Regions from separate parts of the Paenibacillus sp. FSL H7-0703 genome, predicted to be linked through region 2. Evidence: a T-box and tRNA genes for the amino acid it is inferred to sense, from the RefSeq annotation. Region 2 holds a T-box; the other regions hold tRNA genes.
The links. A T-box is a leader RNA that pairs with one kind of tRNA and senses whether it is charged. The one in region 2 lies ahead of tyrS (tyrosine--tRNA ligase), so its partner is inferred to be a tRNA-Tyr.

Region 1 (3,244 bases), on a different contig from region 2:
AACAAACAAGCTGGATAGTTAACTCAACACTTTACACTTAGCTATCATTTTCCCAGCTTCCTCCTTCACAGTTTGCGTCAAATGCGACATAAAACCTCCACTTATCTTGTTCAACTAAACTGCCCGTTAGCTCAATGAAAAAAAGCAGCCCCTCATGAACTGCCCTACTGCTACTCACTTCAACAATAGGATGAGTTCATTCAAAGGCTACCTAATTTACCAAGTAATCCAACCACTCGTTCGTTTGTAACTGTGTAGGAGCTCGTATTCTTCACTACGCATCAGTCGTTTCATTTTTGTTCTATACAGACGATAATCATCTTTTCTTGCTATCTTACATTCTTTGTTGTAATGAACACTCTTGATTCCTTTACGGAAATCCTTAAGCTTCTCTTTTCTTGGATCTTTGGGCTTATTATTGATCTCCAGACTTTGCTGTTTCTCATCTTCCCAGAATTGAATCTCTTCCCGTGTAAACATCTTCATCCCCGTTGTGCCGGGTTAGATTTTGGCATTTGAAGCCATGACCTTAGACACAACTAATAGAAGAAGATCTTCGGATTGAACATTAGCTCACCTCTGATTTTATTCTCCCTTATTTTAACATATTTATAACTATCCTGCCCTTTAGTTTAATAAAAAGAGAGCAGACTTGAAGCGCCTGCTCAACATTGTGTGTTATTTAACTATCGTTCCTCGTTAGTTGTACGCCCTATCCATAGAAAGCCTCGTGTGCACCTGTCATATCTGGCATCGTGATATCCATGGTCACCATGTCCAGTTGCTTCTCAGACGAAGAAGACTCCGGTCAGCGCTTCGCTCAAAGCCTATTGAACGGTAAGCAGATTGAAGTTTTGGATCTGGTGCGGTTGCTTCTCTCGCCGATACCAGAGTTAGGTTGCGGGGTGCTGGAGGCGGGGTAATTTCCGATGAAATTTTCTGTCTGCATGCTGATATTGCCTTCAAGAATTGAACTACGAGCTGAAACTTAAGTATATGGAGGAGATTGGCTTGGAGTTTCTACTGCTTGTGATGTCGATAAAAACAGTTTAAAAGTAAAAAAGGAGAGATGGCATAAAAATAAGCCATCTCTCCTTTTTCATATATATAAAGCGGGTAATGGGAATCGGACCCACGCTACCAGCTTAGAAGGCTGAGTTTTACCATTGAGCTACATCCGAAATAGATGCCGGTGAGAGGACTCGAACCTCCACGGTTTCCCTCACGATTTTGAGTCGCGCGCGTCTGCCAATTCCGCCACACCGGCTTATGAAGTTAATGGCGTCCCCTGAGAGATTCGAACTCCCGACCTTTTGATTCGTAGTCAAACGCTCTATCCAGCTGAGCTAAGGGGACTAATAAATGGAGCGGACGACGGGAATCGAACCCGCGACCCTCGCCTTGGCAAGGCGATGCTCTACCGCTGAGCCACGTCCGCAAAAAACAAGATGCGCGTGGAGGGACTTGAACCCCCACGTCAAAGACGCTAGATCCTAAGTCTAGTGCGTCTGCCAATTCCGCCACACGCGCATGTAATACAATGGTGAGCCATGAAGGACTCGAACCTTCGACACCCTGATTAAAAGTCAGGTGCTCTACCAACTGAGCTAATGGCTCGTAAAACTGGTGGAGGATGATGGATTCGAACCACCGAACCCGTAAGGGAGCAGATTTACAGTCTGATGCGTTTGGCCACTTCGCTAATCCTCCAAAATGGTGCCGGCGAGAGGACTTGAACCCCCAACCTACTGATTACAAGTCAGTTGCTCTACCAGTTGAGCTACACCGGCATATTAAGTTAAATGGCGGAACCGACGGGATTCGAACCCGCGATCTCCTGCGTGACAGGCAGGCATGTTGGGCCTCTACACCACGGTTCCAGAGGCAACTCTCTTAGTTGAAAGTAATTGCGGAGGCAGGATTTGAACCTGCGACCTTCGGGTTATGAGCCCGACGAGCTACCGAACTGCTCCACCCCGCGACAGTAATAATTATTTATTTTTCAAATGGTGGAGGCTGAGGGGCTCGAACCCCCGACCCTCTGCTTGTAAGGCAGATGCTCTCCCAGCTGAGCTAAGCCTCCGAATTACTATGACCCGTAGGGGATTCGAACCCCTGTTACCTCCGTGAAAGGGAGGTGTCTTAACCCCTTGACCAACGGGCCATGCAATAAAATAATTCTGGCGGAGAGAGAGGGATTCGAACCCTCGAGACGCTTTTGGCGCCTACACGATTTCCAATCGTGCTCCTTCGGCCAACTCGGACACCTCTCCACATGGCTCCCCGAACAGGACTCGAACCTGTGACAACTCGATTAACAGTCGAGTGCTCTACCAACTGAGCTATCAGGGAATATTGGTGGAGCCAAGGGGGATCGAACCCCTGAGCTCCTGCGTGCAAGGCAGGCGCTCTCCCAGCTGAGCTATAGCCCCATCTAAAAAATCAATTTTGTATGTATAATCAATAGCCTGATAGGCGAAAAAAAATCCCCATTGTGGGGTTGCTTGGCGACGTCCTACTCTCCCAGGACCCTGCGGTCCAAGTACCATCGGCGCTGGAGGGCTTAACGGTCGTGTTCGGGATGGGTACGTGTGGAACCCCTCCGCTATCGCCACCAAACATGAATTTACATCGTAAATTCTACCGTACGGTTATTCAGTTCATCACTTATCGTGTGCATGAATAGCCATGCGCTTGTATGTATGTATTTCTACATACCTTCAAGGTTACACCCTGAAAACTGGATCCGAAACTCATTTGCGTTTTATTTAGGATAAGCCCTCGACCGATTAGTATTGGTCAGCTCCATGCATTACTGCACTTCCACCCCCAACCTATCTACCTCGTCGTCTTCAAGGGGTCTTACATACTGGGAAATCTCATCTTGAGGGGGGCTTCACGCTTAGATGCTTTCAGCGCTTATCCCTTCCGTACATAGCTACCCAGCGGTGCTCCTGGCGGAACAACTGGTACACCAGCGGTACGTCCATCCCGGTCCTCTCGTACTAAGGACAGCTCCTCTCAAATTTCCTACGCCCACGACAGATAGGGACCGAACTGTCTCACGACGTTCTGAACCCAGCTCGCGTACCGCTTTAATGGGCGAACAGCCCAACCCTTGGGACCTACTTCAGCCCCAGGATGCGATGAGCCGACATCGAGGTGCCAAACCTCCCCGTCGATGTGGACTCTTGGGGGAGATAAGCCTGTTATCCCCAGGGTAGCTTTTATCCGTTGAGCGATG
Region 2 (3,244 bases):
CAGGTGCTGGCGGTTGATGGCTCTTTTAAAGCCAGCTTCATTAAACTCACCCTTACCGTTGAAAGCAGAATAAGAAGAAGGAAGCTGTGGCAAACCTGCTAGATAGGCAGCCTGGGCTATATTAAGCTCGTTCAGATCATTCTCATTAAAGATACCTTTGGCCGCTGCTTTAATGCCAAAGACGTTGTAACCGCTTGAACCATTACCAAAAGGTACTTTATTGAGATAGGCCGTAATAATTTGTTGCTTGCTTAGGAAGCGCTCAAGGCGCAGAGACAGCAAAATTTCTTTGACCTTGCGGTCATCCGTGCGATCGAGATTTAGAAAGACACGACGTGCAAGCTGCTGGGTGAGGGTACTACCCCCGGTTTGTACGGATTCATGCAGCGCCTTTTGCTTCACAGCACGCAGCGTTCCCGACAGATCGACACCTTTATGCTCGTAAAAATGATTATCTTCAATGGCAATGACTGCGTCAATGACGAGTTGTGGAATCTCCTTAAACGTGACAGGTCTTCGATCTTCTTCTGTCCGAAGTTGTCCGATGGGAGAGCCATCATTGAAATAAGCGAAGCCTGTGATTGCATTCTTATCTACTTCCTGTAGGATCATGGATCTGGAACGCACGGGTTCGCTTTTTACAATAGAAGCAACATAGCCGGCGGCGGCTCCTCCTGCAAATAGTGCCCCCATAAAACCGATGATGACGACCCACTTTATGACACGGCCGAGCCTTCGCATGGTTGTCCGCAAGCGGGAAGGCTTTGGCTCTGATACATTGTTTTTTTCTTCAACCATTAAGTCTTCCTCCTTTATAACAGCCATTATTATAGCATAAAATTACAAAATGAACCCATATGCTAAAAAGCCTGTCTTTTGGTGTCGTTGACTACATAAAAGCAGTGTGTTATAAATAGGTCAAAGTAAATATCGTGAAAAGCAGAGAAAGACTTCAGTAGAAGGCGGATTCACGTTGTACAGAGAGCCGATGGGTGGTGTGAATCGGTAGCGTCCCTCCTTTGAATTACCGTCTGGAGCTGTCTGGATGAATGGAAAGCATTTGCAGATTTGCGAAGCTGCCATAGTAATCCAGTACCGGGTGTAGGCCCGTTATAGGAATGAAGTGAAAGAAATGTCTGTCTTTGACATGCGTTTCTTTAATTAGGGTGGTAACGCGAGCAGCTCCTTCTCGTCCCTTGGGATGAAAGGGGCTTTTTGGTTTGTCTAATATGTAATATTTTGGATGAAAAATAGGAGGTATACAGCATGAAGTGGGAAGAATTGAAGCCGGAGCAACAGGTAGAGGTCGAGCGACAGTTAGAGATGATACAGCGGGGTGTGGCGGAAATTGTACCGGAGGATGAGCTGAAGCGTAAGGTTATCAAATCAGTCGTTAGCGGCGAGCCACTCAAAATTAAGCTGGGTCTTGATCCATCTGCGCCTGACATTCACATCGGACATACGGTTGTTATGCACAAACTGCGCCAGTTCCAGGAATTAGGCCATCAAGTGCAACTGATTATCGGAGATTTTACAGGCAGAATTGGTGATCCGACAGGTAAATCGGAGACTCGTAAGCAACTGACTGAGGAAGATGTACAGCGTAATGCTCAAACGTACAAGGAACAAATTTTTAAAATTCTCGATCCTGAAAAAACAAAGGTATTCTACAATTCCGAATGGTTAGGGCCAATGTCTTTTGCTGATGTAGTAACCCTGTCGGCCAAAGTAACGGTTGCCCGTATGTTGGAACGGGATGATTTTACAAAAAGGTACCAAAACGGATTGCCGATCAGCATCCATGAGTTCTTTTACCCGCTGATGCAGGGCATGGATTCCGTGGCTCTCCAAAGCGATATTGAATTGGGGGGGACGGATCAGAAGTTTAATCTGCTAATGGGCAGAACCCTGCAAAAAGAATACGGAGTTGAGCCGCAGGCTACGATTACATTACCATTGCTTGAAGGGCTGGATGGCGTCCAGAAGATGAGCAAAAGTTTGGGGAACTACATTGGTGTTGATGAGGAGCCGAACGAAATATACGGGAAGTCCATGTCCGTTCCTGACGAGCTGATGCTGAAATATTTTGAGCTTGCAACGGATATCAACAACGAGGAGCTGTCAGAGCTGGCGAAAGGTGTTAAGGACGGCTCAGTGCATCCACGTGATGCCAAAATGAAGCTGGCTGGAACGTTAGTGCGCATGTACCATGGTGAAGAAGCAGAGGAAGCAGCGAAGCAGCATTTTGTGACCGTATTCCAGCAACGTGCGCTGCCTGACGATATTGAAGAGTTCACCTTGACGGCTGATCAGTTAGAAGAAGGTGGCATTCGTGTGATCCAGTTGCTGACTCATCTGGGCTTTGCAGCATCTAACGGTGAAGCCAAGCGCAGTATTCAGCAGGGTTCGGTCAAAATTAACGAAGAGAAATGGACGGATGTGAACGAAGCATACACGCCGAAGGAAGGCGACATTGTGCAGGTAGGTAAACGGAAATTTGCTAAAATCAAGCTTGGATAATGAAAATATATTCAAAAGCAGCGCTGAGATTGTATCGATCTCAGCGCTGCTTTTTTATTTCTGCAAAGTGAAAAGTCATGGTAAACTTAGCACAAATAATCAAACATGTAGGTAAAGAGTTATACATAATGAAAACGTGGGTTGCACAATTTGGGTGTAGGATCGATAACCAAAACAATTACAAGTGCGGGGAAGGATTATATGGACTACTTTAAACGAATTCAGTGTGCGATTGAGTTTATTGAATTGAATCTCCGGGAGGATCTAAAAATTGCCGATATTGCTTCACAGGCATGCTTTTCAGCTTTTCATTTCCAGCGGGTTTTTCAGGCCATTTCGGGTTTTACGGTTCAACAATATATAAGAAGGAGAAGATTGTCCGAGGCGGCTGAACAGCTAAAACAATCCAATCAAAAAGTGTTGGACGTTGCTATTGAGTATCAGTACAACTCACAAGAGGCTTTTACCCGCGCTTTTGAAAAGAATTTTGGGATCACCCCTGGGAAGTATCGTAACGGTGATATTGAGCTTCCTTGGCAAAGTAAAATCAATTTTCTGGATTACCAAAAAAATACGATGGGGGATTTGGATGTGAATAAGCCGGTGATATTGCAGCTCGAAACGGTCAAAATTGTAGGATATGAATATAAAACAAATCTGAATAATGAGCAGCACTATAAAGAAATCCCAGGATTTTATGGACACTTTGGAGCAAATGAATATT
Region 3 (3,244 bases), on a different contig from region 2:
CATGAAAAGCCTGTGGACTACGATCCGTTCAGGTAAGGTATGGCAAGGAGAAATACGTAATCGTGCTAAAGATAACAGCTACTATTGGGTGAATACTACGATCGTTCCGTTTATGGACGAGGAAGGTAAACCCTATCAGTACTTAGCGATCCGCAATGAGGTCACTAAACTGAAGAAAGTAGAAGCAGAACTCCAATCTATGATGACGCAAGTCATGCAAATACAGGAAGAAGAACGTAAACGCTTTTCAAGAGAGCTGCATGATGGGATAGGACAAAGCTTGTTTTCACTTATTATCCAATTGGATAGCCAACTTGCCGAACAACCTAGTGCTACTCTGGAGAATCTTCGTTCGCAGGTGACCGACATCATCAAAGATGTTCGTGGTCTAGCGTGGGAACTTCGTCCCTCAGTTCTGGATGATCTGGGTGTCGTCCCAGCCATAAGAACCTATATTGAAAACTTCTGTTCTCATTACGGGATTGAGGTGCATTTTCAATGCACTCTACGTAAACGGGTTGATATTCGCAAGGAAATTGCAATTTATCGGATTGTACAGGAGGCATTAACGAATGTAGCCAAATACGCAGATGTAGCAGTGGCATATGTCGACGTTGAGGATCAAAATGAAATGATACAAGTGACCATTCGGGATGAGGGCATTGGATTCTCTGGAAAGTCCCAAGGAGAGGGAGTTGGATTGTTCAGTATGGAAGAACGAGCTAGAGGGGTAGGGGGATTTATGAGCATAACCTCTGCTCCAGACAAGGGAACCTCCATCCAGCTGACCATTCCCGTGTAAAAACTGTCCACTAGATCGGTTATCGGTGTATGCCAGGTGTATGATCAGAACGATATACACCGATACCGAAGATTATGGATAATCAACACATTGTGGATTACATGAGGATAAATACAAAAAAAAGAGAGAGCTCTGTCCCCAGACAGGCTCTCTTTATTTATAAGGTGTCACCACTGAGGCAACAAGAATCCGCTATAGCAAAAAGCGGGTGATGGGAATCGAACCCACGCTACCAGCTTGGAAGGCTGGAGTTCTACCATTGAACTACACCCGCAAATCAGTATCGGGATGACACGATTTGAACATGCGACCCCCTGGTCCCAAACCAGGTGCTCTACCAAGCTGAGCTACATCCCGACATTATACATTTTTTTAAGAAATGGCGCGCCCTGAGAGATTCGAACTCCCGGCCTTTTGATTCGTAGTCAAACGCTCTATCCAGCTGAGCTAAGGGCGCATATTAAATTCCATAATGAGTAGTCAAGGCGCCACCCAGATTTGAACTGGGGAATGAAGCTTTTGCAGAGCTTTGCCTTACCACTTGGCTATGGCGCCGTATGGATAATGGAGCGGACGACGGGAATCGAACCCGCGACCCTCGCCTTGGCAAGGCGATGCTCTACCGCTGAGCCACGTCCGCAAAATATGGTGCGGTCGAGAGGACTCGAACCTCCACGGGGGGTTAGCCCACACGGACCTGAACCGTGCGCGTCTGCCAATTCCGCCACGACCGCAAAATAATTATAAATGGTGAGCCATGAAGGACTCGAACCTTCGACACCCTGATTAAAAGTCAGGTGCTCTACCAACTGAGCTAATGGCTCTTAATGGCTGGGGATATAGGATTTGAACCTATGCATGACGGAGTCAAAGTCCGTTGCCTTACCGCTTGGCTAATCCCCAATAAATTAAGAATAAAGGGCGGCCGATGGGGCTTGAACCCACGAATGCCGGAGTCACAGTCCGGTGCGTTAACCACTTCGCCACGACCGCCATATGATTATGAAAAGACTGGTGGAGGATGATGGATTCGAACCACCGAACCCGTAAGGGAGCAGATTTACAGTCTGATGCGTTTGGCCACTTCGCTAATCCTCCAAAATGGTGCCGGCGAGAGGACTTGAACCCCCAACCTACTGATTACAAGTCAGTTGCTCTACCAGTTGAGCTACACCGGCACATTACTCAATTCCCACTTGAAAGGTGGCTCGGGACGGAATCGAACCGCCGACACGAGGATTTTCAGTCCTCTGCTCTACCGACTGAGCTACCGAGCCATGTTTTATTTTATTACTACATCATATAATCCGCACTATATATGCCAATTATATATGAAGTTAAAATGGCGGAACTGACGGGATTCGAACCCGCGATCTCCTGCGTGACAGGCAGGCATGTTAGGCCTCTACACCACAGTTCCAGAGGCATTTCCAACAGGAAATTAATTGCGGGGGTAGGATTTGAACCTACGACCTTCGGGTTATGAGCCCGACGAGCTACCGAACTGCTCCACCCCGCGACATTAAAAGGCATTTCTCAAATTTTCTTATGGTGGAGGCTGAGGGGATCGAACCCCCGACCCTCTGCTTGTAAGGCAGATGCTCTCCCAGCTGAGCTAAGCCTCCATAATATGACCCGTAGGGGATTCGAACCCCTGTTACCTCCGTGAAAGGGAGGTGTCTTAACCCCTTGACCAACGGGCCTTGCAAAATAAGTTCTGGTTTCAATAAATTTATGGCGGAGAGAGAGGGATTCGAACCCTCGCACCACTTTCGCAGTCTAACCCCTTAGCAGAGGGTCCCCTTATAGCCACTTGGGTATCTCTCCGAGTAGCGGCAGAGGGGATCGAACCCCCGACCTCACGGGTATGAACCGTACGCTCTAGCCAGCTGAGCTACGCCGCCACCTTATATATAAAATTCAGAAATATTCAAAACATGGCTCCCCGAACAGGACTCGAACCTGTGACAACTCGATTAACAGTCGAGTGCTCTACCAACTGAGCTATCAGGGAATATTGGTGGAGCCAAGCGGGATCGAACCGCTGACCTCCTGCGTGCAAGGCAGGCGCTCTCCCAGCTGAGCTATGGCCCCAATCTTTTTGTTATTCTGGAAGTGGTGGGCCTTAGTGGACTCGAACCACCGACCTCACCCTTATCAGGGGTGCGCTCTAACCAGCTGAGCTAAAGGCCCTAACATGCAAAACTTCATTATCCTTTGAAGGATATCGCTTGGCGACGTCCTACTCTCCCAGGACCCTGCGGTCCAAGTACCATCGGCGCTGGAGGGCTTAACGGTCGTGTTCGGGATGGGTACGTGTGGAACCCCTCCGCTATCGCCACCAAACATGAATTTACATCGTAAATTCTTCCGTATGGTTATTCGGTTCATCACTTATCGTGCGAATGAATAGCCATGCGCTTGTTGTATGTATTTCTACAT

Region 1: it encodes a tRNA-Tyr, which carries the amino acid that the T-box ahead of tyrS (tyrosine--tRNA ligase) is inferred to sense. The anticodon was not compared.
Region 3: it encodes a tRNA-Tyr, which carries the amino acid that the T-box ahead of tyrS (tyrosine--tRNA ligase) is inferred to sense. The anticodon was not compared.

Annotation. Positions count from the first base shown of each region.
Region 1 covers NZ_JBBOPF010000001.1:2,141,174-2,144,417, forward strand. Annotated here, with positions in the region: gene MHB46_RS09195 (hypothetical protein) at 1-22, shown strand, start outside; gene MHB46_RS09200 (hypothetical protein) at 217-480, opposite strand; tRNA gene MHB46_RS09205 (tRNA-Leu) at 1,188-1,267, opposite strand; tRNA gene MHB46_RS09210 (tRNA-Arg) at 1,280-1,356, opposite strand; tRNA gene MHB46_RS09215 (tRNA-Gly) at 1,364-1,438, opposite strand; tRNA gene MHB46_RS09220 (tRNA-Leu) at 1,450-1,530, opposite strand; tRNA gene MHB46_RS09225 (tRNA-Lys) at 1,542-1,617, opposite strand; tRNA gene MHB46_RS09230 (tRNA-Tyr) at 1,625-1,710, opposite strand; tRNA gene MHB46_RS09235 (tRNA-Thr) at 1,715-1,790, opposite strand; tRNA gene MHB46_RS09240 (tRNA-Asp) at 1,804-1,880, opposite strand; tRNA gene MHB46_RS09245 (tRNA-Met) at 1,908-1,981, opposite strand; tRNA gene MHB46_RS09250 (tRNA-Val) at 2,008-2,083, opposite strand; tRNA gene MHB46_RS09255 (tRNA-Glu) at 2,093-2,164, opposite strand; tRNA gene MHB46_RS09260 (tRNA-Ser) at 2,182-2,273, opposite strand; tRNA gene MHB46_RS09265 (tRNA-Asn) at 2,277-2,352, opposite strand; tRNA gene MHB46_RS09270 (tRNA-Ala) at 2,357-2,432, opposite strand; rRNA gene rrf (5S ribosomal RNA) at 2,503-2,619, opposite strand; rRNA gene MHB46_RS09280 (23S ribosomal RNA) at 2,770-3,244, opposite strand, start outside.
Region 2 covers NZ_JBBOPF010000002.1:122,738-125,981, reverse strand. Annotated here, with positions in the region: gene MHB46_RS24975 (transglycosylase domain-containing protein) at 1-798, opposite strand, end outside; T-box leader at 934-1,200, shown strand; gene tyrS (tyrosine--tRNA ligase) at 1,267-2,520, shown strand; gene MHB46_RS24965 (AraC family transcriptional regulator) at 2,722-3,244, shown strand, end outside.
Region 3 covers NZ_JBBOPF010000001.1:2,827,590-2,830,833, forward strand. Annotated here, with positions in the region: gene MHB46_RS12360 (PAS domain-containing sensor histidine kinase) at 1-802, shown strand, start outside; tRNA gene MHB46_RS12365 (tRNA-Gly) at 1,006-1,076, opposite strand; tRNA gene MHB46_RS12370 (tRNA-Pro) at 1,086-1,159, opposite strand; tRNA gene MHB46_RS12375 (tRNA-Arg) at 1,183-1,259, opposite strand; tRNA gene MHB46_RS12380 (tRNA-Cys) at 1,286-1,357, opposite strand; tRNA gene MHB46_RS12385 (tRNA-Gly) at 1,368-1,442, opposite strand; tRNA gene MHB46_RS12390 (tRNA-Leu) at 1,449-1,536, opposite strand; tRNA gene MHB46_RS12395 (tRNA-Lys) at 1,551-1,626, opposite strand; tRNA gene MHB46_RS12400 (tRNA-Gln) at 1,631-1,705, opposite strand; tRNA gene MHB46_RS12405 (tRNA-His) at 1,723-1,795, opposite strand; tRNA gene MHB46_RS12410 (tRNA-Tyr) at 1,815-1,900, opposite strand; tRNA gene MHB46_RS12415 (tRNA-Thr) at 1,905-1,980, opposite strand; tRNA gene MHB46_RS12420 (tRNA-Phe) at 2,007-2,079, opposite strand; tRNA gene MHB46_RS12425 (tRNA-Asp) at 2,146-2,222, opposite strand; tRNA gene MHB46_RS12430 (tRNA-Met) at 2,248-2,321, opposite strand; tRNA gene MHB46_RS12435 (tRNA-Val) at 2,352-2,427, opposite strand; tRNA gene MHB46_RS12440 (tRNA-Glu) at 2,434-2,505, opposite strand; tRNA gene MHB46_RS12445 (tRNA-Ser) at 2,538-2,629, opposite strand; tRNA gene MHB46_RS12450 (tRNA-Met) at 2,633-2,706, opposite strand; tRNA gene MHB46_RS12455 (tRNA-Asn) at 2,741-2,816, opposite strand; tRNA gene MHB46_RS12460 (tRNA-Ala) at 2,821-2,896, opposite strand; tRNA gene MHB46_RS12465 (tRNA-Ile) at 2,919-2,995, opposite strand; rRNA gene rrf (5S ribosomal RNA) at 3,032-3,148, opposite strand.